Regions from separate parts of the Streptomyces sp. NPDC028289 genome, predicted to be linked through region 2. Evidence: riboswitches for the same ligand, from Rfam matches in the RefSeq annotation. Region 2 holds a riboswitch; each other region holds the start of a gene.
What was found. Region 2 has a riboswitch for cyclic di-AMP ahead of ACZ4UV_RS36165 (transglycosylase family protein). Riboswitches for the same ligand answer to the same signal wherever they lie in the genome.
Positions count from the first base shown of each region.

Region 1: another riboswitch for cyclic di-AMP. It lies ahead of ACZ4UV_RS42295 (M23 family metallopeptidase); the one in region 2 lies ahead of ACZ4UV_RS36165 (transglycosylase family protein).
Region 3: another riboswitch for cyclic di-AMP. It lies ahead of ACZ4UV_RS16155 (C40 family peptidase); the one in region 2 lies ahead of ACZ4UV_RS36165 (transglycosylase family protein).
Region 4: another riboswitch for cyclic di-AMP. It lies ahead of ACZ4UV_RS24805 (M23 family metallopeptidase); the one in region 2 lies ahead of ACZ4UV_RS36165 (transglycosylase family protein).

Region 1 is NZ_JBVHTI010000009.1:559,118-566,863, reverse strand. It holds gene ACZ4UV_RS42310 (DNA gyrase/topoisomerase IV subunit A) at 1-1,432, opposite strand, end outside; gene ACZ4UV_RS42305 (M16 family metallopeptidase) at 1,735-3,138, shown strand; gene ACZ4UV_RS42300 (M16 family metallopeptidase) at 3,135-4,523, shown strand; cyclic di-AMP (ydaO/yuaA leader) riboswitch at 4,716-4,879, shown strand; gene ACZ4UV_RS42295 (M23 family metallopeptidase) at 4,892-5,647, shown strand; gene ACZ4UV_RS42290 (GntR family transcriptional regulator) at 6,051-6,746, shown strand; gene ACZ4UV_RS42285 (HPr family phosphocarrier protein) at 7,053-7,334, opposite strand; gene ACZ4UV_RS42280 (bifunctional acetate--CoA ligase family protein/GNAT family N-acetyltransferase) at 7,511-7,746, shown strand, end outside.
Region 2 is NZ_JBVHTI010000007.1:647,432-655,177, forward strand. It holds gene ACZ4UV_RS36145 (SurA N-terminal domain-containing protein) at 1-366, shown strand, start outside; gene ACZ4UV_RS36150 (nucleoside triphosphate pyrophosphohydrolase) at 476-1,486, shown strand; gene ACZ4UV_RS36155 (cytochrome P450 family protein) at 1,483-2,739, shown strand; gene ACZ4UV_RS36160 (transglycosylase family protein) at 2,940-3,950, shown strand; cyclic di-AMP (ydaO/yuaA leader) riboswitch at 4,133-4,306, shown strand; gene ACZ4UV_RS36165 (transglycosylase family protein) at 4,311-5,000, shown strand; gene eno (phosphopyruvate hydratase) at 5,404-6,690, shown strand; gene ACZ4UV_RS36175 (FtsB family cell division protein) at 6,799-7,275, shown strand; gene ACZ4UV_RS36180 (DUF501 domain-containing protein) at 7,305-7,746, shown strand, end outside.
Region 3 is NZ_JBVHTI010000003.1:434,796-442,541, forward strand. It holds gene ACZ4UV_RS16135 (LuxR C-terminal-related transcriptional regulator) at 1-253, shown strand, start outside; gene ACZ4UV_RS16140 (C40 family peptidase) at 321-1,379, opposite strand; gene ACZ4UV_RS16145 (hypothetical protein) at 1,892-2,245, shown strand; gene ACZ4UV_RS16150 (tellurite resistance/C4-dicarboxylate transporter family protein) at 2,258-3,226, opposite strand; gene ACZ4UV_RS16155 (C40 family peptidase) at 3,453-4,601, opposite strand; cyclic di-AMP (ydaO/yuaA leader) riboswitch at 4,609-4,783, opposite strand; gene pcrA (DNA helicase PcrA) at 5,096-7,582, shown strand; gene ACZ4UV_RS16165 (M23 family metallopeptidase) at 7,653-7,746, opposite strand, start outside.
Region 4 is NZ_JBVHTI010000005.1:18,914-26,659, forward strand. It holds gene trmB (tRNA (guanosine(46)-N7)-methyltransferase TrmB) at 1-476, shown strand, start outside; gene ACZ4UV_RS24795 (PrsW family intramembrane metalloprotease) at 487-1,830, shown strand; gene ACZ4UV_RS24800 (aldo/keto reductase) at 2,126-3,088, opposite strand; gene ACZ4UV_RS24805 (M23 family metallopeptidase) at 3,263-4,297, opposite strand; cyclic di-AMP (ydaO/yuaA leader) riboswitch at 4,307-4,465, opposite strand; tRNA gene ACZ4UV_RS24810 (tRNA-Met) at 4,791-4,864, opposite strand; gene ACZ4UV_RS24815 (dihydrofolate reductase family protein) at 5,003-6,133, opposite strand; gene ACZ4UV_RS24820 (MarR family winged helix-turn-helix transcriptional regulator) at 6,273-6,797, shown strand; gene ACZ4UV_RS24825 (GTP cyclohydrolase II) at 6,950-7,591, shown strand; gene ACZ4UV_RS24830 (O-methyltransferase) at 7,666-7,746, shown strand, end outside.

The DNA.
Region 1 (7,746 bases), on a different contig from region 2:
TGCGCAGCTCCGCGTCCGAGTCCAGGATCCGGGTCAGCTCGGCGATCTCCGCGGTGAGCCTCTCCTTCTCCGCCTCCAGCTCGATGCGGTCGTACTTGGTGAGGCGGCGCAGGGGCGTGTCGAGGATGTACTGCGTCTGGATCTCCGACAGCGAGAAGCGCTCCATCAGGCGCTCCTTGGCCTGCGCGCTGTTCTCGCTGGAGCGGATCAGCCGGATGACCTCGTCGATGTCCACGAGGGCGGTGAGCAGGCCCTCCACCAGGTGCAGCCGGTCACGGCGCTTGCCGCGGCGGAACTCGCTGCGCCGGCGGACCACGTCGAAGCGGTGGTCCAGGTAGACCTCGAGCAGTTCCTTGAGGCCCAGGGTGAGCGGCTGGCCGTCCACCAGCGCCACGTTGTTGATGCCGAAGGACTCCTCCATCGGCGTCAGCTTGTAGAGCTGCTCCAGGACCGCCTCCGGCACGAAGCCGTTCTTGATCTCGACGACCAGACGCAGGCCGTGCTCGCGGTCGGTGAGGTCCTTGACGTCGGCGATGCCCTGCAGCTTCTTGGCGTTGACCAGGTCCTTGATCTTGGCGATGACCTTCTCGGGGCCGACCGTGAAGGGCAGTTCGGTGATGACCAGGCCCTTGCGGCGGGCCGTCACCGTCTCCACCGCCACCGTGGCCCGGATCTTGAAGGTGCCGCGGCCCGTCTCGTACGCGTCCCGGACGCCCTCCAGGCCGACGATGCGGCCGCCGGTGGGCAGGTCGGGGCCGGGGACGTGCTTCATCAGCGCGTCCAGGTCCGCGTTCGGGTAGCGGATCAGGTGCCGGGCGGCCGCGATGACCTCGCCGAGGTTGTGCGGCGGCATGTTCGTCGCCATGCCGACGGCGATGCCCGACGACCCGTTCACCAGCAGGTTCGGGAACGCGGCGGGCAGCGCCACCGGCTCCTGCTCCTGGCCGTCGTAGTTGGGCGCGAAGTCGACCGTGTCCTCGTCGATCGACTCGGTCATCAGGCTGGTCGCCTCGGCCATCCGGCACTCGGTGTACCGCATGGCGGCCGGCGGGTCGTCGTTGCCCAGCGAGCCGAAGTTGCCGTGGCCGTCGACCAGCGGGACGCGCATCGAGAACGGCTGGGCCATGCGCACCAGCGCGTCGTAGATCGACGAGTCGCCGTGCGGGTGCAGCTTGCCCATGACCTCGCCGACCACGCGCGCGCACTTCACGTAGGCGCGGTCGGGGCGCACGCCCATCTCGTTCATCTGGTAGACGATCCGGCGGTGCACCGGCTTGAGTCCGTCGCGGGCGTCCGGCAGGGCGCGCGAGTAGATGACCGAGTACGCGTACTCGAGGTAGGAGCCGCGCATCTCGTCCACGACGTCGATGTCGAGGATTCTCTCCTCGAACGAGTCGTCGGGCGGCGGGGTCTTCGTGCTGCGGCGGGCCATCGCTGCCGGCTCCTTGCTCATGCGTGAACGGGATCTGACGCGGACCATTGTGGACCGCGGCACTGACAACCCGGGCCAGGACCCGGTCTCCGCGGCCCGCCCCGGTGCCCGGAGGCCGCCCGGAGCGCGGCCCGGACATTTTCGAAGGCGGGTCGGACGCAGGCTACGCGATCCGTCCGCGCGATCCGCTGTGGGCGTACGTCGTGCGGGAACTTCGCCCGGTCCCCGCACGCTTGCATACAGTGGCAGGACCGGCAGAAAAACCGCGGTTCGGGACCGCTTCCGCGAGCGAAGGGACGTACATGCCCATGGGTCACACGACCACGGCCGAGACAGGCTCCGGGGGCCTGGCAGCGACCGAGCACCGCTTGGCCAACGGTCTGCGCGTGGTGCTCTCCGAGGACCACCTGACCCCGGTCGCGGCGGTCTGCCTCTGGTACGACGTCGGTTCCCGGCACGAAGTCAAGGGGCGTACCGGCCTGGCTCACCTTTTCGAGCACCTGATGTTCCAGGGCTCCGCCCAGGTGAAGGGCAACGGCCACTTCGAGCTCGTGCAGGGCGCCGGCGGCTCGCTCAACGGCACCACGAGCTTCGAGCGCACCAACTACTTCGAGACCATGCCGGCCCACCAGCTGGAGCTCGCGCTCTGGCTGGAGGCCGACCGCATGGGCTCGCTGCTCGCCGCCCTCGACGACGAGTCCATGGAGAACCAGCGCGACGTCGTCAAGAACGAGCGCCGCCAGCGCTACGACAACGTGCCCTACGGCACGGCCTTCGAGAAGCTGACCGCGCTCGCCTACCCGGAGGGCCACCCCTACCACCACACGCCGATCGGCTCGATGGCGGACCTGGACGCGGCCACCCTGGAGGACGCGCGCGCGTTCTTCCGCACCTACTACGCGCCCAACAACGCGGTGCTCTCCGTCGTCGGCGACATCGACCCGGAGCAGACCCTCGCGTGGATCGAGAAGTACTTCGGCTCCATCCCGGCGCACGACGGCAAGCCCACCCCGCGCGACGGCTCGCTGCCCGACATCATCGGCGAGCAGCTGCGCGAGGTCGTCGTGGAGGAGGTCCCCGCGCGGGCGCTGATGGCCGCCTACCGGCTCCCGGAGGACGGCACGCGCGTGAGCGACGCGGCCGACCTGGCCCTCACCGTCCTCGGCGGCGGCGAGTCCTCCCGCCTCTACAACCGCCTGGTACGGCGCGACCGTACGGCGGTCGCGGCCGGCTTCGGCCTGCTCCGGCTCGCCGGGGCGCCCTCGCTGGGCTGGCTGGACGTGAAGACCTCCGGTGACGTCGAGGTGCCGGTCATCGAGGCCGCCATCGACGAGGAGCTCGCCCGGTTCGCCGAGGAGGGCCCGACGCCCGAGGAGATGGAGCGCGCCCAGGCCCAGTTGGAGCGCGAGTGGCTGGACCGGCTCGGCACCGTCGCGGGCCGCGCCGACGAACTGTGCCGCTTCGCCGTCCTGTTCGGCGACCCGCAGCTCGCCCTGACCGCCGTCCAGCGCGTCCTGACGGTCACCCCGGAGGAGGTCCAGGAGGTCGCCAAGGCCCGCCTGCGCCCCGACAACCGCGCGGTGCTCGTCTACGAGCCGCTGTCCGCGGAGTCCGCGGAGCACACCCAGGAGGCGGGGCGCGGCGAGGACCCGGAGCAGGAAGCGACCGTAGAGGCCGGCAACGAGAACGAGGAGACGGCCAAGTGACCGAGCTCGCCACCATGGACTTCCACCCCCAGCCGCAGCCGGGCGAGGCCAGGCCCTGGGCGTTCCCGGCCCCCGAGCGCGCCACCCTGGACAACGGCCTGACCGTGCTGCGCTGCCACCGCCCCGGCCAGCAGGTCGTCGCCGTCGAGGTGCTCCTGGACGCGCCCCTGGACGCCGAGCCGGCCGGCCTGGACGGCGTCGCCACGATCATGGCGCGCGCCTTCTCCGAGGGCACCGACAAGCACGCGGCCGAGGAGTACGCCGCCGAGCTGGAGCGGGCCGGTGCCACCCTCGACGCGCACGCCGACCACCCCGGCGTCCGCGTCAGCCTGGAGGTCCCCGCCTCCCGGCTGGCCAAGGGCCTCGGGCTGCTCTCCGACGCCCTGAGGGCGCCCGCCTTCGCCGAGAGCGAGGTCGAGCGGCTGGTCCGCAACCGCCTCGACGAGATCCCGCACGAGCTGGCCAACCCCAGCCGCCGGGCCGCCAAGGAGCTCTACAAGGAGCTGTTCCCGTCGACCGCGCGGATGTCCCGTCCCCGCCAGGGCACCGAGGACACCGTCGAGAAGATCGACGCGGCCGCCGTCCGCGCGTTCTACGACCGGCACGTCCGGCCCGCCACGGCCACCGCGGTCGTCGTCGGCGACCTGACCGGCATCGACCTGGACGAGCTGCTCGGCGAGACCCTGGGCGCCTGGCGCGGCTCCACCGCGCAGCCCCGCCCGGTCCCGCCGGTGACCGCCGACGACACCGGCCGGGTCGTGATCGTGGACCGCCCCGGCGCCGTCCAGACCCAGCTCCTCATCGGCCGCGTCGGCTCCGACCGGCACGACCGCGTCTGGCCCGCCCAGGTGCTCGGCACCTACTGCCTGGGCGGCACCCTCACCTCCCGCCTGGACCGCGTCCTGCGCGAGGAGAAGGGCTACACCTACGGCGTCCGTTCCTTCGGGCAGGTCCTGCGGTCCGCTCCCGACGGCACCGGCGCGTCCATGCTGGCCATCAGCGGCTCGGTGGACACCCCGAACACCGGCCCGGCCCTGCTGGACCTGTGGACGGTGCTGCGCACGCTCGCCGCCGAGGGCCTCACGGACGCCGAGCGCGACGTGGCCGTGCAGAACCTCGTCGGGGTGGCTCCGCTCAAGTACGAGACGGCGGCGGCCGTCGCCGGCACCCTGGCCGACCAGGTCGAGCAGCACCTGCCCGACGACTTCCAGGCCACGCTGTACCGGCAACTCGCCAACACGGGCACCGTGGAGGCCACCGCGGCGGTCGTGAACGCCTTCCCGGTGGACCGCCTGGTGACCGTCCTCGTCGGGGACGCGGCACAGATCAAGGAGCCCGTCGAGGCGCTCGGGATCGGCGAAGTCACGGTCGTCGCCGCCGAGTAGCGGCACGCGCGTGTGCGGAGCCCTGGTGACCACCCGGTCACCAGGGCTCTGGAATGTCCGAATTGGGGTGGAGGTTGCCTGTCTGCCCTGTGGGATGCGCGACAAAAACAGGGTTCCGTTTGAGCATTGAAGGCGGGCCCTCGTAGGTTCTTCCGGGCTGTCCGTCAGGCATCGCGCCGCGTCCGCGGCACCGGACAGCCATCGCCGAGTCCCCGTACGGCGCGAGCCAGGGGAGCCGGGGACCCACGCAGTCCCTGGGGTGAATCGGGCGCCCGCGCGTGTCGCGAGGGGGCCCGTAGGAGACCTTCCTGCTCCGAACCCGTCAGCTAACCCGGTAGGCGAGAGGGAAGGAAAGGACCAGCCTCTACATGGCGTTCATGTGCGCCTCCGGGAAGCACCGTCGTCCCGGCCGGGTGAAGCGCACCACCGCGCAGGCCGCCGGTATCGCGGCCCTCACCACCACGGGTGTCATCGGCACCGTCTCCGCCGCTCCGGCGCTCGCCGCCGAGAACTCCGTCGAGCAGACCGGCCTCACCCCGGTCATCACGATCAGTGACTCCGTCGCCGAGCAGATCGACGCCCAGGCCGCCGCCCAGAAGGCGGTCGCCGAGCGCAAGGCGGCCGAGGAGGCCGCCCGCAAGAAGGCCGCGGAGCAGGCCGCAAAGGAGCGCGCGGCCAAGGTACGCGCCGCCCGCGAGGCCGAGCGCAAGCGCCTCAACACCTTCGTCGCGCCGATCAGCGACTCCTACGTCTCCACCGGCTACAAGACCGGCGGCTCCCTGTGGTCCTCGGGCGCCCACACCGGCATCGACTTCCACGCCGCGAGCGGTACGGTCGTGCACGCCGTCGGCACCGGCACGGTCGTCTCCACGGGCTGGGGCGGGGCGTACGGCAACGAGATCGTCATCAAGATGGCCGACGGCATGTACACCCAGTACGGCCACCTGTCGTCCATCGGCGTCTCGGTGGGCCAGAAGGTCACCCCGGGCCAGCAGATAGGTCTGTCCGGCGCGACCGGCAACACGACCGGCCCCCACCTCCACTTCGAGGCCCGCACGACCCCCGAGTACGGCTCCGACGTCGACCCGGTCGCCTACCTCCGCAAGCACGGCGTGAACGTCTGACGGGAGCGGGACGGGCGTCGCGCCGGGACCGACGTGGTTGCGGTGCGTGCCAGGGGTGCGGGTGTGTCGTGGCCGGTCGCGCAGTTCCCCGCGCCCCTTTCAGGGGCGTCACGCGCAGCGCCCCTGAAGGGGCGCGGGGAACTGCGCGAGCAACCCCCACGCGCCCGCACCCGGCCACCGAGGCGAACCCGGCATGGCAACACGCTGCCAGCCCGGCGACAACCCGTGAGATCTTCCGAAGCCCCGGCCTCAGTGCCGGGGCTTTCGTCGTTTTCGTGCCCCCGCTGTCCAAAATATATCCCTGGATTCCGGCCCCCCGTCGGAAATTCCGGCTCATTGCAATAGAGTCACGGAACGGGCGCCACTCGGCGGCGTTTCACGGGGATTAAGGCGGAGGTCGGACATGCGTATTCCGGCGCACTCGGTATGCACGGCGATCCGGGACGACATCGTCGCGGGTGTCTACGAGCGCGGCAGCCGGCTCACCGAGGAACTCCTGGCCCGCCGTTACGGGGTCTCGCGCGTCCCCGTCCGTGAGGCCCTGCGCACCCTGGAGGCCGAGGGCTTCGTAGTGACGCGCCGGCACGCGGGCGCGTGCGTGGCCGAACCGACCGAGCAGGAGGCCGCCGACCTGCTGGAGATGCGCATGCTCCTGGAGCCGCTCGGCGCCTCCCGGGCCGCCCAGCGCCGCACCGAGGCCCACCTCAAGGTGCTGCGCGGACTGGTCAGGCTGGGGCAGGAGCGGGCCAGGCGGGGCAACAGCGAGGACCTGCGCTCGCTGGGCGGCTGGTTCCACGAGACCCTTGCGCAGGCCTCCGGCAGCCACGCCCTGACCTCGACGCTCACCCAGCTCCGCCACAAGATCGCCTGGATGTACACCGTGGAGACGCCGGCCAACCCCGTGGAGTCCTGGACGGAGCACGGCGCCATCGTGGACGCCGTGGCGCGCGGCGACGGCGACCGCGCCCGGGCGATCACGGCCCTGCACACCGAGCGCTCGACGGTCTCCCACCGGCTGCGCTTTCCCGGCGCCACCGAACGGGCGAACGGCGTGAGGACTTCGCAACACCCCGTAAACATGTCGGGCCTGCGGCATTAACACGCGCGCCGTATACAAAGAGGTGTTATTCGGCGGGGGCTGTTTTCCGTGCCCGAATTCACGCGCGCCAGGAATTAGCGGTCGCGCTTCTTTCGTGTGCGCGCGGTAAAGCCGGGCGTCCGGGTCTTCACAAACTCCGGGACGGGGTCGTCGTAAAGCCATGGGCGGCCCCGTCGCGAAGTCATGTGCGGCTGTCATGGAATTGCGGCATGTGACGGCCGGCCCGGGTGGGGCGGCGGGAACGCGGCGAGGCCGCGCCACCCCCGAGGGAGTGGCGCGGCCTCGGACCGTGCGGGCGTCGGGCGCTCAGACGGTCTCGGGGAGCTCCTCGAGACCCTCGGCGACCAGCTTGGCCAGGCGGTCGAGGGCGGCGTCGGCGCCCTCGGCGTCGGAGGCGAGGACGATCTCCTCCCCACCCTGGGCGCCCAGCCCCAGGACAGCCAGCATGGAGGCCGCGTTGACGGGGTTGCCGTCGGCCTTGGCGATCGTCACCGGGATACCTGCGGCCGTGGCGGCCCGGACGAAGATGGAAGCGGGGCGGGCGTGGAGGCCCTCGGCCCAGCCGACGTTGACGCGGCGCTCAGCCATGTGATGCTGCCCTTCGGTGTTCAGGGTTGTCTAGACCAGTTTCCCATATCGTGAAGCATGCCCGGAGGGCGCGTGAACCCCTCCGGGTGTGTCGTCGGACCGCGGCCTCGGTCCGACGTCCGTCCTCCACAGACTGCCTCGCGCCGTTGTCGGACGCGAGCCGTACTCTGGGGCCCATGCAGACCCCGGCGGACCCGCAGGACCGGCACGAGTACCCGTCCCACTGGGAGGCTGACGTGGTGCTGCGCGACGGGGGTACCGCGCGCATCCGGCCCATCACCGTTGATGACGCCGAGCGCCTGGTCAGCTTCTACGAGCAGGTCTCGGACGAGTCGAAGTACTACCGCTTCTTCGCGCCCTACCCCAGGCTCTCCGCCAAGGACGTCCACCGCTTCACGCACCACGACTTTGT
Region 2 (7,746 bases):
GCCGCCCGGACCGCGGGTGTCACCGTCACCCGGGCGGAGGTCGAGCAGATGCGCACCGGCCTCGAACGGCAGGCCGGCGGTTCCGCGGCGCTGCAGACGGCCTGGCTGCAGAAGTACGGCATCGCCCCCCAGCGGCTGGACGACAACCTCCGCTTCCAGGTGGAGGCCAAGAAGCTCGCCGAGGTGCTCGGCACCGACACCTCGCAGCCCGCCTTCTGGAAGGCCCTGGCGAGCGCCTCCAAGGAACTCCACGTCGACCTGAACCCGCGCTACGGCGCCTGGGATGTCCAGAAGAGCAGCCGGGTGGACGCCAAGACGCCGTGGGTACGGGAGGTCACCTCGGCCGGGACGCAGGTGTCCGCGTAGGGCGGGCCGCCGGGGTGGCCATCTCCATTGCGGTCATACGATCACTTGATCGCCCTCACCCTGTGGACAAACTGCGAGGTGGGCGGCGGCGGTGCGTTACGTTCGGAGCGTGAACACCACCAGGCCCGAACCCACCCCGGACCCCTCCGCCACGCCTGCGGCCGCCGACCCCGGCCGGATCGTCCTGCTCACCACCAGCCACCGGGTCGCCCCCGGCCTGCTGTCCTGGCCCGCCTGGCAGGCGCTGCGCGCGGCGGACCGCGTGCTGTGCGCGGACGGCGCGCATCCGCAGCTGCCGTATCTGCGGGAGGCCGGGACCGCCGTGGACGAGGCCGCCCCCACCGCCGAGGAGCTGGTCGACGCCTGCGCCGGCGGCCGGACCGTGGTGGTCGTCGCGACGGGTGAGGGCGAACCCGCCCTCACCGACGGCCTGGCCCGCCTGGCCGGCTCCGGCCGCGTCCGGATGCCCGAGCTGGAGCTCCTCCCCGCCTCCTACGACCTGCCCGGCGCCCGCCTCCTCGACCTCGTCCAGGTCATGGACCGGATCCGCGAGGAGTGCCCCTGGTCGTCCCGGCAGACCCACCAGGGCCTCGCGAAGTACGGCATCGAGGAGGCGTACGAACTCGTCGAGGCGATCGAGGAGGGCGACCGCGACGAACTGCGGGAGGAACTGGGCGACGTGCTCCTCCAGGTCGTCTTCCACGCGCGGATCGCGGAGGAGGACCCGGACGCCCCCTTCTCGATCGACGACGTCGCGGGAGGCATCGTCGCCAAGCTCATCCACCGCCACCCGCACGTCTTCGGCGACGAGACCGCGTCGACGCCGGAGGAGGTCAAGGAGCACTGGCTGCGCACGAAGGCGGTGGAGAAGCGGCGCGCGTCCGTGACGGACGGGATACCCCTCGCCCAGCCGGGTCTCGCCCTGGCGGCGAAGCTGGCCTCCCGGGTGCGGACGGCCGGCCTCGAGGTGCCGCTGCCGCAGGCTCCGGGCATCGGGTACGAGCTGCTCGCCCTGGCGGCCCGCGCGGAGGCCGACGGCACCGACCCGGAGGCGGCCCTGCGTGCGGCGGCCCGGGCCTACCGGGACGCGGTGCGGGCGACGGAGGGAGTGGAGAAGTGACCCCGGTCGCCCCCGACCTCTTCACCTGGGAGTTCGCCGCGGACCCCTACCCCGCCTACGCCTGGCTGCGGGAGCACGAGCCCGTGCGGCGGACCCGGCTGCCCAGCGGGGTGGAGGCCTGGCTGGTCACGCGGTACGGGGACGCCAAGCAGGCCCTCGCCGACCCCCGTCTGTCCAAGAACCCGGCGCATCACGACGAGCCCGCGCACGCCAAGGGGAAGACCGGCATCCCCGGGGAGCGCAAGGCCGAGTTGATGACGCACCTGCTCAACATCGACCCGCCGGACCACACCCGGCTGCGGCGGCTGGTGAGCAAGGCGTTCACCCCGCGCCGGGTGGCCGAGTTCGCGCCGCGGGTCCGGGAGCTGACCGACCGGCTCATCGACGGGTTCGCGGAGCGGGGCGAGGCCGACCTCATCCACGAGTTCGCCTTCCCGCTCCCCATCTACGCCATCTGCGACCTGCTCGGCGTCCCGCCCGAGGACCAGGACGACTTCCGGGACTGGGCGGGGATGATGATCCGGCACGGGGGCGGGCCGCGGGGCGGGGTCGCGCGGTCGGTGAAGAAGATGCGCGGGTACCTGGCCGAGCTGATCCACCGGAAGCGGGAGGCGCTGCCCGCCGAGGCCGGTCCCGGCGAGGACCTCATCTCCGGGCTCATCCGGGCCTCGGACCACGGCGAGCACCTCACCGAGAACGAGGCCGCGGCCATGGCCTTCATCCTGTTGTTCGCGGGTTTCGAGACCACCGTCAACCTGATCGGCAACGGGACGTACGCGCTGCTCACCCACCCCGGGCAGCGGACACGTCTGCAGGAGTCCCTGGCCGCCGGTGAGCGCGGGCTGTTGGAGACCGGCGTCGAGGAACTGCTGCGCTACGACGGGCCGGTGGAGCTGGCCACCTGGCGGTTCGCCACCGAGCCGGTCGACATCGGCGGGCAGCGCATCGCGCCCGGCGACCCGGTCCTGGTCGTCCTGGCCGCGGCCGACCGGGACCCGGATCGGTTCGCCGAGCCGGACACCCTCGACCTCGCCCGGCGGGACAACCAGCACCTCGGCTACGGCCACGGCATCCACTACTGCCTCGGGGCCCCGCTCGCCCGCCTGGAGGGGCAGACCGCGCTCGCCGGCCTCCTCACCCGCCTCCCCGACCTGCGACTCGCGGTGGACGAGAGCGAGTTGCGGTGGCGCGGCGGGCTCATCATGCGCGGACTGCGCACCCTGCCCGTGGAGTTCACGCCGGCCGGTCGCTGAAGCCCCCCGCAGGCCCTCGCCGAGGCTTGTACCGGCCCGTGGGGGTAAAAGGTGACCGACGTTCAAGTCTGTGATCTTCACGTGATCTACGCGGCATTAACTTGTGACAAGTGATCGTCTGCCGATACGTTCACCCATCAGCGCGGCGCCCCTGCGGGAACCGTCGCGCCGGTCACCGCTGTCGCTCGAAAGGTTTCCGCATGCTCTCCGGGAACGGTCGTCACCGTCGCCCCCGCCAGGCTCCGGCACTCCTCGTCGCGGCCGGGGTGACCGGCTCCGCCATCGCCATCCCGCTCCTAGGCGCGGTGAACGCCAGCGCGGCCGACGGCTCGACCTGGGACCAGGTGGCCGAGTGCGAGAGCGGCGGCTCCTGGAGCGCCGACAACGGCACGGGCTACTACGGCGGCCTCCAGATGTCCCTGGACGACTGGAGCAAGTACGGGGGGCTGGAGTACGCCGGCACGCCGGACCAGGCGAGCCGTTCGCAGCAGATCGCGGTCGCCGAGAAGATACTCGCCGACCAGGGCACCAAGCCCTGGCGGACCTGCGCCCTGCTCGCCGGCCTCTCGTCCGACGACGCCTCGGTGAACGTCGACACGGGACTCGGCGACTCGGGCGATTCATCCGGTTCCTCCGACTCGTCTGACTCGTCCTCCGGACTGTCGGACTCGTCCTCCTCTTCCGGCTCCGACTCGTCTTCGGGCGCCACGGACTCCGGGAACGACTCCGCCGCCCCCTCTCCGAGTGCGAGTGCCGACGACGGCTCCAAGGGGGACAGTTCCAGCAAGTCCAACAAGACGGACAAGTCGGAATCCTCCGACTCCGACGCAGGCTCCGGCGCCTCGAAGGCGAGCGAGAGTCCCGTCACCTCCGGGATCGACGACTCGGACAATTCATGGCAGACCGGCGGCTCTTGGAGCCTGGTCGACACGGGAGCCGTCAGCAGCGGCGGCAAGCACCGCGGCGGCTCGGCGGACGAAAGCGTGACAAACGGTCAGAGTGTCACCTCCTCCGGCCGCCACGCCTCCCGCGATGCCGGCACCTACACCGTCCGCGACGGCGACACCCTTGCCTCCATCGCCGACTCCCTTGACCTCGACGGTGGATGGCGTGCGCTCTACGCCGCGAACAAGGCCGACATCGGCACCGACCCGAACGCCATCACCCCCGGTCAGACCCTGAAACTCGGCAGCGAATCGGACGAAAAGTAGCGGGAGTTGACGTCCCGCTTCGAGTTGAATGTCCGTTTTGGTGAAAGTGTGGGATGAGTCTCAGAAGCCCTGATCATCTTTGAAATTCACCTGATGGCCTGTTTACGGTCAAGGCCGCTCGTCACCACGAGCCCCGGCCGTCGCAACGCCGAGTCCTGCCAGCGGCCGCCCGGGAACAGTCGTCGCGTCATGCGCCGTAGGCAGGAGCGGGGGACCCAAGGTAAGTGCCGGGGCCGGTAGTTGAGGCTGCCGATCCGGCTCGGGGTGAAGCCGCGCACCGACACACGGTGTGCGGCCGGGCAACTCAACCGGCCCGAACCCGACAGCTCACCTCGCAGGCGTCGGTGAGGGGATCGATCCATGCTGTTCTCCGGCAAGGGCAAGCACCGTCGTCCGTCCAAGGCCGTCCGCGCCATCGCTGTCGCCGGTGTCACCGGCGTCGCCGTCGCCGCCCCGCTGATGGCGGCCGGCAGCGCCTCCGCCGCCACCGCCTCCGAGTGGGACGCCGTCGCCCAGTGCGAGTCCGGCGGCAACTGGGCCATCAACACCGGCAACGGCTACTACGGTGGTCTGCAGTTCTCCGCCTCCACCTGGGCCGCGTACGGCGGCACGCAGTACGCCGCGCAGGCCAACCAGGCCACCAAGGCGCAGCAGATCCAGATCGCCGAGAAGGTCCTCGCCGCCCAGGGCAAGGGGGCCTGGCCGGTCTGCGGCACGGGCCTGTCCAGCGCCACCTACACCGGCGGCAGCTCCAGCAGCTCCTCCGGCTCCAGCTCGTCGAGCAGCAGCACCAGCACCCGCTCGACCGACACCCAGGCCGCCTCCCGCTCCGCCGAGCGCCCGGCCGCCAAGAAGACCGTCACCACCCCGACCGGCAAGAAGGTCAAGAAGGGCGACGGCGAGTACAAGGTCGTCAAGGGCGACACCCTCAGCTCGATCGCCGAGAAGCACAAGGTCAAGGGCGGCTGGCAGGCGCTGTTCAAGCTGAACAAGGACATCGTCGACGACGCCGACTTCATCTACCCGGGCCAGCAGCTGCACCTGAAGTAGGGCACCTGACGCAGCGCGCGGCGCGGCCGCCGAAAGTATTGAGCGGCGCCCAGCTGAACCACAGCTCCCACACAGCCGTGGTCCCCATAGTGGAGACCACGTGAGGGTCACCCCCCGTCCCCCACAGGCCCCCGCTCCGGTGCGTTTTCCCCCGTACGCACCGGGGCGGGGTTTCTCTTTGCCGCCCCTTCCCGGCGCGCTTCTTGGCCCGCTCTTCTTCCGTTCTTCATCGGGACCCCCTTTGTTCCGCGCATGAACAATGAGTACCGTCTGTGTGTCCACGGGCCGGTCGGTCGTGCCGGCCGACGGCCCTCGGACGGTTAGGCTCTAGTCGCAAGGCTGAGCAAGGGCCGACGAGGCCCACGTGCGCCCCGCACAACCAGCGTCACATCCCAAGAAGGAGATGCTCGTGCCGTCCATCGACGTCGTCGTAGCCCGGGAAATCCTGGACTCCCGAGGCAACCCCACGGTCGAGGTCGAGGTCGGCCTCGACGACGGCAGCACGGGTCGTGCCGCCGTTCCGTCCGGCGCCTCCACCGGTGCCTTCGAGGCCATCGAGCTCCGTGACGGCGACCCCAACCGCTACCAGGGCAAGGGCGTCGAGAAGGCCGTCCTCGCCGTCATCGAGCAGATCGGCCCGGAGCTCGTCGGCTACGACGCCACCGAGCAGCGCCTGATCGACCAGGCCATGTTCGACCTGGACGCCACCGACAACAAGGGCTCGCTCGGCGCCAACGCCATCCTCGGTGTCTCCCTCGCCGTCGCGCACGCCGCCTCCGAGGCGTCCGACCTGCCGCTGTTCCGCTACCTCGGTGGCCCGAACGCGCACCTGCTGCCCGTCCCGATGATGAACATCCTCAACGGCGGCTCGCACGCGGACTCCAACGTCGACATCCAGGAGTTCATGATCGCCCCGATCGGCGCGGAGTCCTTCTCCGAGGCGCTGCGCTGGGGTGCCGAGGTCTACCACACCCTGAAGAAGGTCCTGAAGGGCAAGGGTCTGGCCACCGGCCTCGGCGACGAGGGCGGCTTCGCCCCGAACCTGGAGTCGAACCGCGCCGCGCTCGACCTCATCCTGGAGGCCATCAAGCAGGCCGGTTACGTCCCCGGCGAGCAGATCGCGCTCGCGCTCGACGTCGCCGCGTCCGAGTTCTACAAGGACGGCAAGTACGAGTTCGAGGGCAAGTCCCGCTCGGCCGCCGAGATGACCGAGTACTACGAGGAGCTCGTCGCCTCCTACCCGCTGGTCTCCATCGAGGACCCGCTGTTCGAGGACGACTGGGCGGGCTGGAAGGTCCTCACCGACAAGCTCGGCGACAAGGTGCAGATCGTCGGCGACGACCTGTTCGTCACCAACCCGGAGCGCCTGGCCCGCGGCATCGAGGAGGGCACCGCCAACGCCCTGCTGGTGAAGGTGAACCAGATCGGTTCGCTCACCGAGACCCTGGACGCCGTCGAGCTCGCCCAGCGCAACGGCTTCAAGTGCATGATGTCGCACCGCTCCGGCGAGACCGAGGACGTCACCATCGCCGACCTCGCCGTCGCCACCAACTGCGGCCAGATCAAGACCGGCGCCCCGGCCCGCTCCGAGCGCGTCGCCAAGTACAACCAGCTGCTGCGCATCGAGGAGATCCTCGACGACGCGGCGGTGTACGCGGGCCGCAGCGCGTTCCCCCGCTTCAAGGGCTGAGCCCGCTAGAGGGTAAGGCTTAGCCAGTCGTACGTACGTCCCCGTACCCGGTCCCGTACCGTGTCCGGGGACGTACGCACGTATCAGGGCGACCAGGGAGGCGGGGACATGGCCGTGAAGGACCGGGACCGGTTCTCCACCGCGACCAGGCTCAAGCTGCTCGGCGAGCAGACGGCTGCCCGGGTCTACCGTTCCCAGACCAGGCGCCAGGCCCGGCGCTCCCGGCTCACCGGCCGCGCCGCGCTGCTCGCGATCGTGCTGTGCACGATGGTCGTCGCGCTCGCCTATCCGATGCGGCAGTACGTCTCCCAGCGCGCCGAGATCTCCGACCTCGAACGGCAGCAGGAGCAGGCCCGGCAGCGGGTCGAGCAGCTGCGGGACCTCAAGGCGCGGTGGCAGGACGACGCGTACGCCGAGCAGCAGATCCGCGAGCGGCTGCACTACGTGATGCCGGGGGAGACCGGGTTCGTCGTGATCGACCCCGGTGCCGCCAAGCAGGCGCACGCCTACCTCGGGGCGGCCGACCGGCCCTGGTACGCGAACGTCTGGGACGGCGTCGACAAGTCCGACGCGTCCGACCAGTGAACCGACAGAAAGCCACGCAGAACACAGTCATGCAAACGCCTCCGCCCTCCACCCCGCGCACCGAGCCGACCGACGCGGACGTCGAGGCCTTCAAGCAGCAGCTCGGGCGGCCGCCGCGCGGGCTGCGGGCCATCGCGCACCGGTGCCCGTGCGGGCAGCCGGACGTCGTGGAGACCGCGCCGCGGCTGCCGGACGGGACGCCGTTCCCGACGCTGTACTACCTGACGTGCCCGAAGGCCGCGTCCGCCATCGGGACCCTCGAGGCCAACGGCGTGATGAAGGAGATGACGGCGCGGCTGGAGAGCGATCCGGAGCTGGCGGCGGCGTACCGGGCCGCCCACGAGGACTACATCCGGCGCCGGGACGAGATCGAGGAGCTGACGGGCTTTCCCAGCGCCGGGGGGATGCCGGACCGGGTGAAGTGCCTCCACGTCCTGGTGGCCCACTCGCTGGCCGCCGGCCCCGGCGTGA
Region 3 (7,746 bases), on a different contig from region 2:
CGCCGGGTTCGTCCTGGACGCCTTCGCCTCCACCGACGCCCCGCCGGTCGACGAGGACCTCGACCGCCTCACCCAGCGCGAGCGCGAGGTCCTGCGCCTCATCGCCCGCGGCTACGCCTACAAGGAGATCGCCAAGCAGCTGTTCATCTCCGTCAAGACGGTCGAGTCCCATGTGTCGGCGGTGCTGCGGAAGCTGCAGCTGTCGAACCGGCACGAGCTGACCCGCTGGGCGACGGCACGCCGCCTGGTCTGAGGCCCGCGCCCGCCCGGTCCGCCCGGTCTGCCGGTCCGTGGCCGCCCGGACGGCCGCGTGAGGCCGCTCAGACGACCCGCGTCGCCCCCGCGAACGGCATCTCGTCGATCGGGGCGATCCGTACCGGCGCCGACGGGTTGGGCGCGTGGATCATCTGGCCGTTGCCGATGTAGATGCCGACGTGGCTGATGCCCGAGTAGAAGAACACCAGGTCGCCCGGCTGGAGTTCGGAGCGCGAGACGCGGCGGCCGGCGTTGATCTGGGCGTAGGTGGTGCGGGGGAGGGAGACGCCGGCGGAGCGGTAGGCGGCCTGGGCGAGGCCCGAGCAGTCGAAGGCGTCGGGGCCGGTCGCGCCCCAGACGTAGGGGCTGCCGAGCTTCGAGTAGGCGTAGGCGATGGCGGCCGCGGCGCGGGAGTCGGTGGCGGCGACGCTGCCGGCGGTCAGCGGGGCGCGGGCGTCCGACGCGGAGCGTGAGGCGCGTTGGGTGCCGTCGTCCGCCGCGACCGCCGACCGCTGCTGGGGTGACAGCCGGTCCAGGAGCTGTCGCGCCTCGCCCAGTTTGCCGTTGACGGCGGCCTTCTCCCGCTTCAGCTCGGCCTGCCGGGACCGCAGCGACGTCAGCTCGACATGTGCGGCACCCTGCAACTGCTCGATCTCCCGCAGCTGTTGCCGTACCCGTGCCACCGCACCGGCCTGCCGGTCACCGGCCCGCTCGGCGAACGCCGCGTCGTCCAGGTACCGGTCGGGATCGCTGGACAGCGCCAGCTGCCAGGCCGGGTCGATGCCGCCGTCGCGGTACTGCGCGGCCGCGAAGGAACCGAGCGCGTCCCGGGCGGAGTTGAGCTTCTCCTGCGCGCGGGCGGTCTCGTCCTGCAGCGACTTCAGCCGATGCTGGGCCGTGTCGGCCCTGTCCTTCGCTCCGTCGTACTTCTGGGTGGCCTCCTCGGCCTCCTGGTACAGCTGGTCCACCTTGGCCTTCACCTGCGCCGGTGTCAGTTGCGGCTCGGCGTTTCCGGTCCCTTCGAAGGCCGTCGCGGTGGCCGCGCCCGCGAGGGCGAGGGTTACGGCCGTGCGGGCCGTGTTGCCGCCGAGCGAGCGCTGTCGGGGCTTGCGGTGCGCTGCCACCTGGACTGTCCCGTCCTTTCGTACGACCGCCGTCTCGTCCGTGGGCACGCCGGGGGGAGCGTCCGTACGGCCGCGGGGAGTGCGGATTGCGCGTCCGGCGGCGGCCCGCACAGGGGGAGCGGGCCGCCGCCGGACCTTCTCGGCGGTGGTGTCCGACTGCCGCCCCTGGCCCGGGCGGCGGTGGGGAGTCGTTCACCTGGGGGAGGACGCTAGGCCCGGGTGTGTCGGCTTGGTAACGCGATGCACGGAATTGGCGTGACTGGATCGTTACCGGACGGTATGTGAACGGGATTCCGGTCCGGAGTCGTCGGCTTCTCGGGGCGGGATGACCGAAGCGGCGGTTCCGGGGCTGATGGGGGACGCGGGGTGCTATGGGGTGCATGTATGCGGGTGCCGGGTGCCGGGTGCCGGGTGCCGGGTGCCGGGTGCCGGGTGCCGGGTGCCGGGTGCCGGGTGCCGGGGGAGGGGCCGGTGGCCGGTGCCCCCGGGGGCCCTGATTAGGCTCCGGGGCCATGGACGTACTCATCCATCTCTTCGTCGGCCTGCACATCATCGGCATCGCCGCGCTCCTCGGCGGCTTCCTCACCCAGATGAAGGCGATGGGCCAGGGCACGGCCCGGTTCGTCCCCGGGATGCTGCACGGCGCGTTCACCATGCTCGCGACCGGCGTGATCCTGGTCGGTCTCAACGAGGCCGACGACCACCACGTCAACACCATCAAGATCGGCGTGAAGCTCGCCCTGCTGATCGTGATCCTCGGGCTCGTCTACGTGAAGCGGGACGACGAGAAGGTCGAGAAGGGCGCTTTCGGCCTGGTGGGCCTGCTCACGGTGGTGAACATCTTCATCGCCGTCCTGTGGACCTGATCCCCGGCATCCTCAGCGGGTCTTCCTGAGAGCGGCACGGGCGTCCGCCGCCGCACCGGCCGCCACCGTCAGCCAGGCCGCCACCGTGACCCACACCAGCACCCGCCCCGGCCACCTCAGCCACGCGCCGCCGACGGCGGCCGCGACCGACAGCGTCGCCGTCGCCGTCATCCCCATCGGGAACACCGTCGACCAGCGGCGCATGTCGTAACGCGGGCGGGGCCACGCCACCTCCGCGGCCAGCAGGACGACGTACCAGGCCAGGTCCAGGACCAGCAGCGCCACCGTCACCACGCGCAGGACGCCCTGGTCGTCGTCGTTCCACAGGTACAGCCGCGCACTGTCGGCGGCCAGCAGCCGTGCCCCGGCCAGCGCCGAGATCGCGAGCGCGCCGCCCGCCACCCACTGGTCACCGGGCCCCTGGGCGATCTGCCGCCACTCGAACCGGGGCACGGCGAGCCCGTACATCGCCAGCCCCACCCAGAACAGGACCAGCGAGAGGTGTGCGAGCCATGCCGTGGTCACGGCCGCCGCCAGCGTCGCACCCAGCACGGCCGGCCCCTGCGTGGCCACACAGGCCAGGAACACCGCGCCGGGCATCCGCGGCTTCCAGTGCCGCACGACGAGGACCAGCAACGGCAGCCACAGCGCCACCGACAGCGCCAGCAGGGCCTCGGCCAGGGTCTGCCACCCGAGCGCCGAGAACCGCGTCCCCAGCACCGTCGTCGCCGCCACGGCGGTGAGCGCGCCAGGCGTCCGCGCCTCCCGCGCCCACCGCAGGCGGTCGCGCGCCAGCCGTACGACGAAGTCCGCCGCCAGCGCCGCCCACATCACGCAGGTCAGTACCAGCGCCACCCGGGACACGGTCTCGGCGCCCGCCAGGTGCAACCCCACCGACATGATGCCGGTGGCCATCACGGCGGCCCCGGCCGCCGGCGGACGCTGCGCCCACCAGCCGCGGAGGGGTGAAATGCCGGACATGCCCCTGATGCTAGGGAGTGCCGCCCGCTGGACGAGCGGGGCACGCGCGCGTGCGGCCCGAAACGGCGCCGACCGCGCGAGCCGTACGGTCGCGGCGGACGGGAGCGCGGGGGGATGTGGGGGAGCGGCTGCGGGTGCGTGGCGGGCGGCGGGCGCCGCTGTGCGTGCGGGGCCGGCGAAGAGAAGCGGGAGGCGGCGCCCCCGGGGTGGTGGGCGCCCCGTCGGGTCAGGCCGGGCGCACCACGCTGTGGATGATCGACTCGCCGCCGTAGTAGATCGACTCCTCCCGGACGTAGGCGCCGGGCTTCGGGGCGTGGATCATCATGCCGTTGCCGATGTAGATGCCGACGTGGCTGACGTCGTCGTAGAAGAAGACCAGGTCGCCGGGCTGGGCGTCGGCGAGGGGGACGGTGGTGCCGGCGTTCACCTGGTCGTAGGTGGTGCGCGGCAGGGAGACGCCCGCGGCCTTCCAGGCGGCCTGGGAGAGCCCGGAGCAGTCGTAGGAGCCGGGGCCGGTGGCGCCCCAGACGTAGGGCTTGCCGATCTGCGCGCGGGCGAAGGCGATCGCCTTGGCGGCCTTCGTGGCGTAGGCGGAGGACGAGCTGCTCGACGTGCCGGAAGAGGAGCTGCCCGACGCGGTGGACGACGACGTCGCCCGGTCGGCCGCCGCGGCCTGCTGCTTCGCCAGCTCCGCCGCCTTGCGGTCCGCCGCTTCCTGCTGCCGCTTCTCGATCGCCGCCAGCCGGGCCTTCTCCGCGGCCGTCAGCTGGGACAGCAGCTCCCGCGCGGAGGCCAGCTTCGTCTGCACCGTGGTCTTCGCGGTCCTGAGGTCGTCCTGCGTCTCGGTGAGCGACTCGAGGCTCCGGGTGGCCTCCTGCCGCTTCTTCATGGTCGCGGACTGCTGGGTGACGTAGTCGTCGACCGCGCCCTTCTGGCGCGCGGTCAGGCGGCTCATCAGCTGGTCCTGGTCGAAGTAGCCCTGGGGGCTGTCCGCGAGCAGGAAGGTCGCCGTGTCGGGAACGCTCGCCCCGGTCCGGTACTGGGCCGCGGCGAACGAACCCAGTTCCTCACGCGCCTTGTTGAGCCGGTCGGTGCGTCTGGCGACGTCGTCGAGCAGGGTGTCGACCTGCTTGCGCTGACTGCCGGTCCGCTCCTTGGCGGCGTTGTACTTCTCGGTCGCCGACTCCGCCTGCCGGTAGAGGGCGTCGACCTTCTTCTCGACCTCCTCCAGGCTCGGCTTGCCGTCCGAGGAGGGCGCGGCCTCGGCCGTCTGGGAGAACAGGGCCATGGAGGTGAGGGCGGCGGTGGCCAGTGCGGGGGTGCGTATGCCTGCCGCGCGTGTTCCTGACGGCCGGGACTTGCGGTGCGACGCCAACGGGGGCGACTCCTTCCAGCGGTCCGCCTACCGAGTTAGCTGTCGGGTTCGGGCGGGTGGTTCGGAAGGGTTGCCCTACGGTCCGTTCCCCGGAGGGGAGTCGGGACCGATTCACCCCGGGATCGGTGTGGGTCCCCGGCTCCGGATGCGCGGTGGCGCCCCGGACTCGGCGGAGGCCGTGCGGCCCGGCGACGTTCGCCGGTGGGGGTCGTACGGCCTGCCCGGCACGCTAGCCAACTCGTGTGGTCTCTGTGAAGTTTGATGTGCGATATGCCCGATACATTTTCGTGACCTTGGCGTCGGGATTTGTTCAGGCGGGGTGATCCGGGACGTTATGGGTAACTTGCCATGGATTGTTGAGAGGTTCGTGGTGGGCCTTCGCGGCCGTGTGACGCGCGTCGACCTGCTGTGACCGAACGGATCTGTTCGGTCACCGGGGCGAGTTTTCGGGGCGGCGGCCGGTTGTCGGTGGGGCGCCCTAGACTCGGAGAGCGATGAGCAGCCTCTTTGACGACAGCTTCCTGGCGAGCCTCCAGGCCCCCCGCGGCCATGACGAGGAACCCCCGCCGCCGCCCGAGGACGAGCACGCTCCGGAGTCGATTCCGGACGATCTGTTCGGCGGGAAGTTCGACGTGCCCCCGGACCGGGACGCCTACTACCGCGACGGCGCCGCCCGCCCGGCCCTGGACCCGGCCGCACTCCTGGAGGGGCTGAACGACAACCAGCGGGCCGCCGTCGTGCACGCCGGCTCCCCGCTGCTCATCGTGGCCGGCGCCGGTTCCGGCAAGACGCGCGTGCTCACCCACCGCATCGCCCACCTGCTCGGCGCGCGCAATGTGCACCCGGGCCAGATCCTCGCGATCACCTTCACCAACAAGGCCGCGGGCGAGATGAAGGAGCGGGTCGAGCACCTCGTCGGCCCGCGCGCGAACGCGATGTGGGTGATGACCTTCCACAGCGCCTGCGTGCGGATCCTCCGGAGGGAGAGCAAGAAGCTCGGCTTCACCTCCTCCTTCTCGATCTACGACGCGGCCGACTCCAAGCGCCTGATGGCCCTGGTCTGCCGAGACCTGGACCTCGACCCCAAGAGGTTCCCGCCGAAGTCGTTCAGCGCCCAGGTCAGCAACCTGAAGAACGAGCTGGTCGACGAGGAGGACTTCGCCGCCCGGGCGAGCGACGGCTTCGAGAAGACCCTCGCCCAGGCCTACGCCCTCTACCAGTCGCGGCTGCGCGAGGCGAACGCCCTCGACTTCGACGACCTGATCATGACGACGGTCAACCTGCTGCGCGCCTTCCCGGACGTCGCCGAGCACTACCGCCGCCGCTTCCGGCACGTCCTGGTGGACGAGTACCAGGACACCAACCACGCCCAGTACGCGCTCGTGCGCGAGCTGGTCGGCACCGGCGCGCACGACGAGAGCACCCCGCCCGCCGAGCACGACCTGCCTCCCGCCGAGCTCTGCGTCGTCGGTGACGCCGACCAGTCGATCTACGCCTTCCGGGGCGCCACGATCCGCAACATCCTGCAGTTCGAGGAGGACTACCCGAACGCGACGACGATCCTCCTGGAGCAGAACTACCGCTCCACCCAGACGATCCTCTCCGCCGCCAACGCGGTCATCGAGCGCAACGAGTCCCGCCGCCCGAAGAACCTGTGGACCAACGCGGGCGCGGGCGCGCAGATCACCGGCTACGTCGCCGACACCGAGCACGACGAGGCGCAGTTCGTCGCCGAGGAGATAGACCGTCTGACGGACGCGGGCGAGGCGAAGGCGGGCGATGTCGCCGTCTTCTACCGCACCAACGCGCAGTCCCGTGTCTTCGAGGAGATCTTCATCCGCGTCGGCCTGCCCTACAAGGTCGTCGGCGGCGTCCGCTTCTACGAGCGCAAGGAGGTCCGGGACGTCCTGGCGTACCTGCGGGTGCTGGCCAACCCGGAGGACTCGGTCCCGCTCCGGCGCATCCTCAACGTCCCCAAGCGCGGTATCGGGGACCGCGCGGAGGCGATGATCGACGCCCTCGCCCAGCGCGAGAAGATCAGCTTCCCGCAGGCGCTCAGGCGCGTCGACGAGGCGTACGGCATGGCCGCGCGGTCGACGAACGCGGTCAAGCGGTTCAACACGCTGATGGAGGACCTCCGTACGGTCGTGGAGTCCGGCGCCGGACCCGCCACGGTCCTGGAGGCGATCTACGAACGCACCGGTTACCTGGCCGAGTTGCAGAGCTCGACGGACCCGCAGGACGAGACCCGCATCGAGAACCTCCAGGAACTCGCCTCCGTGGCGCTGGAGTTCGAGCAGGAGTCCGGCGAGGGAGAGCAACCGGGCGGGCTCGCCGACTTCCTGGAGCGGGTGGCCCTGGTCGCCGACTCCGACCAGATCCCCGACGAGGACGAGAACGGCGACGGCGTCATCACCCTGATGACCCTGCACACCGCCAAGGGCCTCGAGTTCCCGGTGGTGTTCCTGACCGGTATGGAGGACGGCGTCTTCCCGCACATGCGCTCCCTCGGCCAGACCAAGGAGCTCGAGGAGGAACGGCGCCTCGCCTACGTCGGCATCACGCGCGCGCGGGAGCGGCTCTACCTCACGCGGTCGGCGATGCGCAGCGCCTGGGGTCAGCCGTCGTACAACCCGCCCTCGCGCTTCCTGGAGGAGATCCCGGGCGCGTATCTGGAGTGGAAGCGGACCGGGGCGACGGCGCCGGTCTCCTCCGGGCCCGTCGCGGGCGTGGCGGCCTCGCTCTCCTCGACCCGCTCGCGCTCCTCGGCGTCGGGCGCGTCCGGCTTCGCCACCCGGCGGACCTCGGAGAAGCCGGTGGTCTCGCTGGTGGTCGGCGACCGCGTGACCCACGACCAGTTCGGCCTCGGCACGGTCGTCGCGGTGAAGGGCACGGGCGGCAACGCGGAGGCGACGATCGACTTCGGCGACGCCAAGCCGAAGCGGCTGCTCCTTCGGTATGCGCCGGTGGAGAAGCTGTAGTGGAGAAGGCGTAGCGGCGAAGGCGCGGTACCGGGCCCCGCTGCGGCGGGGCCCGCCGGTATCGGCCGGCTCAGGTCGGGTCGAGCCCGTGGCTGCGCAGCCACGGCAGCGGGTCTATGGCGGCGCCGCCGGCCGGCCTGACCTCGAAGTGCAGGTGCGGGCCA
Region 4 (7,746 bases), on a different contig from region 2:
CACCTGGCCAGGGGAACCTGCTCAACCTCGCCGACCAGAACGGGCTGTCCAACGTCCGCGTCGGGAACGGCGACGCGATCATCCTGCTCCGGGAGATGCTGACGCCGGACTCGCTGGACGGGCTGCGTGTGTACTTCCCGGACCCGTGGCCGAAGAAGCGGCACCACAAGCGGCGGCTGATCCAGCCGGAGTTCCTGGATCTCGCCGCGACCCGGCTGCGGCCCGGGGCGATCGTGCACTGCGCGACCGACTGGGAGCCGTACGCCGAGCAGATGCTCGAAGTGCTCGACGCCCACCCGGAGTTCGAGAACACGCAGGACGACGGCGGTTTCGCGCCACGTCCGGCGCACCGGCCGCTGACCCGTTTCGAGGGTCAGGGACTGGACAAGGGACATGTGGTGAACGATCTGCTCTTCCGTCGCGTACAGCACCGGGTGCCGCAGAGCGAGCAGCACCGTCAGGAGTCACCTCGTTAGGGTCGATGCCGTGGCCACCTCTCCGCCGCCGTACTCGCCGTACCCGCAGTACCCGTCACAGCCACCGCAGCCGTCGTATCCGCCGGACGCCGTCGGCGGCGGCCTGCGGCATCCCCGCTGGTGGCAGCGGCGCTGGGTGCGGTACGGGGCGCTGGGCACGCTGCTCGCCCTCTCCGGCCTGGTGATCCTCGCGCTGGTGCGGGAGCAGACGGGGACGGAGGGGTTCCTGGTGGGTCTGGGGCTCGCCGTGCTGCCCGTACCGCTGCTCGTGGGCGCGTTCCGGTGGCTGGACCGGGTGCAGCCCGGCCCCTGGCGGAACGTGCTGTTCGCCTTCGCCTGGGGCGCCTGCGCGGCCGCGCTGATAGCCATCGTCGCCAACAGTTTCGCGACGAGATGGATCGCGACGGCGACCGCGGACCCGAGCGGCGCGGACACGCTCGGGGCGACCGTGATAGCGCCGGTCGTCGAGGAGTCGGCGAAGGCGGCGGCCGTGCTCCTCGTGTTCCTCTTCCGCCGACGGGACTTCACCGGGATCGTCGACGGGGTGGTGATAGCCGGGGTCACCGCCACCGGGTTCGCGTTCACCGAGAACATCCTCTACCTCGGTACGGCCTTCGGGACCGACCAGCTGACCGGGGACAGCGGGATCGCCTCCGTCACCGCCGCGACGTTCTTCGTGCGCGTCGTGCTGTCCCCGTTCGCGCATCCGCTCTTCACCGTCCTCACCGGCATCGGCTTCGGCATCGCCGCGCTCTCCGGGGAGCGGCAGCGGGCGCGGCGCGTGCTGGTGCCGGTGGCCGGGCTGCTGCTCGCGATGACCATGCACGCGTTCTGGAACGGGTCCTCGACGTTCGGGCAGTACGGGTTCTTCGCCGTGTACGGCATGTTCATGGTGCCGGCGTTCGGGCTGCTGACCTGGCTGGCCGTCTGGACGCGGCAGCGTGAGCTGCGAACGGTACGGGAGGAGCTGCCGGCGTACGTCTACGCGGGGTGGCTGGGGGCGGCGGAGCCGTTCGTGCTCGGGTCGATGCGGGCGCGGCAGATGGCCCGGGAGTACGCCGCGTACCACTTCGGGAAGGCGGCGGGGCGGGCGGTCACCGAGTACGAGGGGTACGCGACGGCGCTGGCGCTGCTGCGGCGCCGGGGGCAGCGGGGTCGGGCCGGGGCCGACTTCATGGCGCGGGAGCGGGAGCTCCTCACGGAGCTGTGGAGCCGACGGGAGCTGGTGCGGCCGGCCCTGGAGTACGCGGCGCGGACGGCCGCGCCGGGCGCATGGCCGGGGTACACCGGTTACGTGCCGTCGGCCTACGGGGCGGCGATGCCGTATCCCGCCTACAACCCGTACCGGAGTTAGCGCTTCGGGGTCGCGGCCGGCTCGGCACCGCCGGGATGCGCCGTGCCGGCTGAGCGCCGTTGCGGCGGACACGCATACGAACCGGACTGCAACCCCCTGGGGGGCGCTGGGGGTACCCCCGGCCGAAGGCTGGGGGGAGGAACTGCGCGACCGGCCCACGACGGCGCTGTGCTCCGCGACGGGCCGGCGTTCCGACGGCGGGTACCGGCCTGCCCGGCCCCGCCGACTTCGACCGTCGTGGCCGAGCACCGTTGCGGCGGAAGGGTGGACCGGAGGAGCCGGGGGCAGGCGGCCGTCAGGCGGAAGCCGTTGTCAGCTTCGTCAGTTCCTCGTCCGTCAGGTTCAGGTCCGCCACGGCCAGCAGGGGCGGGAGTTGCTCCAGTGTGCGGGCCGAGGCGATCGGGGCCGTGATGGTGGGCTGGGCAGCCAGCCAGGCCAGGGCGACCGTGGGGATCGGGGCCTCGTGGGCCGCTGCGATCTCGTCCAGGGCCGCCAGGACCTTCTGGCCGCGCTCCGACTCGGCGTACTGGGCGGCTCGGCCGGCTCGCGCGCTGTCGACCGTCGTACCGGGGCGGTACTTGCCGGTGAGGAAGCCGGCGGCCAGCGAGAAGTAGGGGACGGCCGCGAGGCCGGTGCGGGAGGCCAGGTCCTGGAGGGGGCCCTCGTAGGTGTCGCGGGAGACCAGGTTGTAGTGGGGCTGGAGGGCGACGTACCGGGCGAGGCCCTCGCGGTCGGAGAAGTCCAGGGACTCCTGGAGCCGCTCCGGCGTGATGTTGGACGCGGCGATGTGCCGGACCTTGCCCGCCCGCACCAGCTCGTCCAGCGCGCCGATGATCTCCTCGACCGGGATCTCGGGCTTGTCGAAGTGCGTGTAGTACAGATCGATGTGGTCGGTGCCGAGACGGCGCAGGGACGCGTCGGCGGCGGCCTTGATGTTGGCGGCGGACAGGCCCGGGTACTCGGGGTGCTGGCTGACCTTCGTCGCGATGACGACGTCGTCGCGGTTGCCGCGCGCCTTGACCCACTTGCCGATGATCGTCTCGGACTCGCCGCCCTTGTTGCCCTCGATCCACGCCGTGTACGAGTCGGCGGTGTCGACGAAGTTGCCGCCCGCGGCGGCGTACGCGTCGAGGACGGCGAAGGAGGTGGCCTCGTCGGCGGTCCAGCCGAAGACGTTGCCGCCGAGGGCGAGCGGGAAGACCTCCAGGTCGGAGGCGCCGAGCTTGCGGAGGGAGGGGGAAGCGGAAGAAGCACTCATGCCTGACTTCAACACGCGTCGCCGGGCACCCCATGCCGACGCAACACGAAGTTCTTGTAAAGGCGACCGCCTCCGCGAGGCGTGGCGGGCAGCCCGGCGGCCCTGACGCCGGGGGTTGTCGTCAGGGCCGCCGGGGGCCGGTCGGTGAGGTCCGGGTTCTGGCCGGAGCCAGGTTCAGGGGTTGAGGCCCTTGCCCCGCAGCCAGGTCATCGGGTCGATGGCGGTGGCCTGGCCGTTCGGGTGGACCTCCAGGTGGAGGTGCGGGCCGGTGACGTTTCCGGTGGCGCCCACGCGGCCGATGACGTCGCCGGTGGCGACCTTCTGGCCGACCTTGACGCCGATCGAGGACTGGTGGCAGAACCACAGCTCGGTGCCGTCGTCGAGGGTGATGATCGTCCGGTAGCCGTAGGAGCCGGCCCAGCCCGCCTCGGTGACCGTGCCGCTGTGCACGGCCTTGATCAGCGTGCCGGTGGGCGCGGCGAAGTCGAGGCCGGTGTGGTAGCCGGAGGACCACATGGAGCCGGCCTGGCCGAAGGTGCCGGTGATCGTGTACGAGACGACGGGCAGCGTGTACTGCTTGGCCAGCGCGGCGAGGCGGGCCTGCTCGGCCTTCTCCTTCGCGGAGGCCTCGGCCTTCTCCTTGGCGTCGGCGGCCTTGGCGGCGGCCGCCTTCTCCGCCTTGGCCTCGGCTGCGGCGACCGCCTGGTCGGCGGCGGCGACGGCCTTGGCGCTGGCCTTGGTGTCGAGCTGGTTCTGCTGCTGCGCGGCCTGGGCGATGATCCGGCTGCGCAGCGCCTCACCGGCGTCGGACGAGGAGGAGTCCGCGTCGGTGGCGGTCGTCGTGACGCTGCTGAGCGCGGTCCGGGTGGCCTGGTGGCCGCCGTCCTCGCCGAGCAGCGAGCTGACGGAGGACGGGAGGTCGGGCAGCGAGATGGAGACCGGCGGCTTGCCGGTGTTGGCGCTGGCCATGCCGCCCGCGCCGACGGCGGCTATGACGCCGACGCCGAGAACCGTGGAGCTGCGGGCGAGCCCGCCGCCCTTCTGCTTGGCGACCCGGTGCCGGCCGCGTACCGCGGAGAGGGACTCCTCGGTGGGGTTCCACTCCTCGAAGGGGCCCTCGTCGATGCGGTAGCCGCCGTAGCCGAAGGTGTCGGGCTGACGCTGGCTGGGCACGAACGGGGCTGTCGGAGCAGGCGGGTTGGACGCCACGCGGGCGCACTCCTTTCCTTCCGCCGCCTACCGGGTTAGCTGACGGGTTCGGAGCGGGAAGGTCTCCTACGCGCGTATACCGGCCGTTTCGTACCCGGCGGTAGCCGTGCGATTCACCCCAAGGTGGTGGTTCCCCGGTTCCCTTGCGGGATTCGGCGCGTGCGCACGGAGCCGTCTCGGGTGACGGCTGGGACGACCGCGCTGCGTTATCGAACGTTAATAGACCCGGCTATCAGATTCCAAGCTGTTCGCCTTGATCATTAAGCTTTCAAAGCTTGGACTTACCTGCCACGACCGGTCAAAAACGGTCGAGTCGACGGTGCGCGCCGCTCAGCTCAGGAGTCACACAGGTTTTGATGGTGACTCAGTTGTTATGCACAGGGCGGTCGTCCGGACACCGAACGTGACCGCGCCCCGCTCAGGGCCGTCTCAGGATCTGGATACGACTCAGGGCCGGAATCCTTGAATCTCGGATTCCGGCCCTGGGTTTCAGTAGCGGGGACAGGATTTGAACCTGCGACCTCTGGGTTATGAGCCCAGCGAGCTACCGAGCTGCTCCACCCCGCGTCGGTGACACCAGCATACGCCATCCGAAGAGGGGAAGTCACACGGGTTAAGTCTCACGAGGCCGACGGGGCTGCGGGGAGGTCCCTGACCGCGGGCAACCCCCACGCACCCGCACCCGCAAACCGCGCCCCAACCCGCTCAGCCGAGCAGATGCGCGTTGGGCGCCTTCGCCTCCCCCTCGTACTCCCCGAGCACCAGCACCTCCACCCCCGCCTCCCGCAGCGCCCCCGTCCCGTCGGCCGCCGCCACGAACGTGTCCGGTTCGCGCCACGCCGTCACCACCCGTCGTACCCCGGCCCGGAGGATCAGCTCGGCGCAGGGGTGCGGGCGGGAGGCGCGGTGGGTGCAGGGTTCGAGGCTGGTGTAGACCGTGGCCGCGGCCAGCCGGGGGTCGTCCGCGGGGATCTTCGCCAGGGCCGCCTCCTCCGCGTGGACCACGGGGTCGCCGGCCTCCCGGGAGTGGCCGCGGGCCAGCTCCGTGCCGTCGGCCGCGACGACGACCGCGCCCACACTGAACGCGGTCCGGGAGGGCGGGCACTCGGCCGCCAGTTCGCAGGCGAGCCGCAGCCAGTGCCGGTCCGCGGCGGACACCGACCCGCCCGTGCCGGGGGCCGTGGGCTCGTAGCGCATGAGGACGACGTCCTCGATCCGGCGGGTCTCCAGGAGCCGCAGCCGCCCGGCCTGGTACCCGCCGGGACCGAACAACCGCGGCGCCTTCGGGTCGCCGACGAAGAGGGGGGCCAGGACCAGCTGGAGCTCGTCGGCCAGGCCCTGCTGGAGGAGCTGGGTGTGGACGGTGCCGCCGCCTTCGACCATCAGGCGCCGTACGCCCCGTACGTCGTGCAGGTGCTCCAGGAGCAGCCGCCAGTCGAGGTCGGCGCCGAGGGAGACGACGTCGGCGGCGATCCCGAGGGCACGGGCCCGCCGTACCCCCTCGTCCGTCGTGTAGACGATCTTCTCGCCGCCGGTGTGCCAGAACTTCGCGTCCGGGTCGAGGTCGCCGGTCGCCGTGACCGTGACCTTGAGGGGGTACTCGGGCCGGCCGGCGGCGGTCCGGGCCGCGCGCCGCTCCGGGGAGTTGACCAGAAGCCGCGGGTTGTCCGCGCGGATGGTGCCGGCGCCGATCAGGATGGCGTCGACGGAGGCCCGTACCTCGTCGACGCGGTCGAAGTCGGCGGGGGAGGAGAGCAGGAGCCGGTCGGGGCCGGTGTCGTCGAGGAAGCCGTCGAGGGAGACGGCGGCGGACAGCAGGACGTAGGGGTACGGCATCGGACGCGCTCACTCTCGGCGGGCGGGCTGGCTGACTGGCTGCCTGACCGGTCGGGCGGCGAACCGGCTGACCGGGATCGGACCGACCGCTCTGACACGGACGCTTGGTTAAAGTTTGAAACAAACCTACACTGGTCGCATGACGACTCGCTGGCTCACTCCGAAGGAGCAGCGCGCCTGGCGCGCCTACATGGCGGCGACGCACCTCCTGGAGGACGCGATCGACCGGCAGCTCCAGCAGGACGCCGGCATGCCGCACCTGTACTACGGCATCCTGGCCAACCTCTCCGAGGCGCCGGAGCGCAAGCTGCGCATGACCGATCTCGCCGAGAAGTCGAAGATCACGCGGAGCCGGCTGACGTACGCCGTGACCCGGCTGGAGAAGGACGGGCTGATCCGCCGCGAGGACTGCCAGTGGGACAAGCGGAGCAGCTTCGCCATCCTGACGGACGAGGGCATGGCGGTGCTGGAGCGCACGGCGCCGGGCCACGTGGAGACGGTACGGGCGGCGGTCTTCGACCACCTCTCCGCCGAGCAGGTGGAGCAGCTGGAGGAGATCAGCTCCGTGATCGCGCGGGCGCTGGAGGGCGACGAGTCGACCCCGCGGCCGACGCCGGACGAGCTGCCGTGGCGGCGGCGGTCGTCCCCCTGTTCCGGATCGTGAACTCGATTTCCCGAAACCGTACGGAAATCTGTTGCTTCAAATTTAAAGCATGAGGTAGGGTTCCAGCCGTGGATCTGCTTCAAATCTGAAGCAGACGCCCGCGACGTCCCGTACCGGGACCGCCGTCCTGCACCCGGACACTGGAGAGCCCGATGACCGACTTCCCCGCCGCCACCCAGCGCGCCCGCGTCCGGGTCCCGCTGCGCTTCAACGACGGCTACAGCGTCAACGCCGAACTCGTCACGTTCCATGGCCTGACCGACGGCCAGGAGCACGTCGCCGTCGTCCTGGGCGAGCCCGCCCCCGGCACCCTCCCGCTGGTGCGCCTGCACTCCGAGTGCCTGACGGGCGACGTCTTCGGCTCGGCCCGCTGCGACTGCGGGCCCCAGCTGCGCGAGGCCGTCGAGCGCATCGCCGAGCGCGGCGGCGTCCTGCTCTACCTGCGCCAGGAGGGCCGCGGCATCGGGCTCTACAACAAGCTCGACGCCTACGCCCTCCAGGACCAGGGCCTCGACACCTACGAGGCGAACGCCGCCCTCGGCCTGCCCGAGGACGCCCGCGACTACACCGCCGCCGCCCAGATGCTGGCCGCCCTCGGCATCACCGACCTGGACCTGCTCTCCAACAACCCCGACAAGGCGGAGCAGTTGCGCGGCCTCGGCGTCACCGTCCGCGACCGCGTCCCGACCGGCGTCTTCAGCACCGCCCACAACGTCCGCTACCTGCGCGCGAAGGTCCTGCACACCCAGCACACGCTGCCCCTGGCCGAGCTGACGGAGCTCAACGCGGGCTGAGCGCCGCGGACGCGGTGTGCCGGCAACTACGGGCACACCGACGAGGGGAGCCTCCATGGACGACCAGCCGGCGCGTGTACTCGACGGCCTCCACCAGGAAGGGCGGCACACGTCGGCCCGCCGGCCGACCGGCTGCCGAGGCTCCGCAACATGCC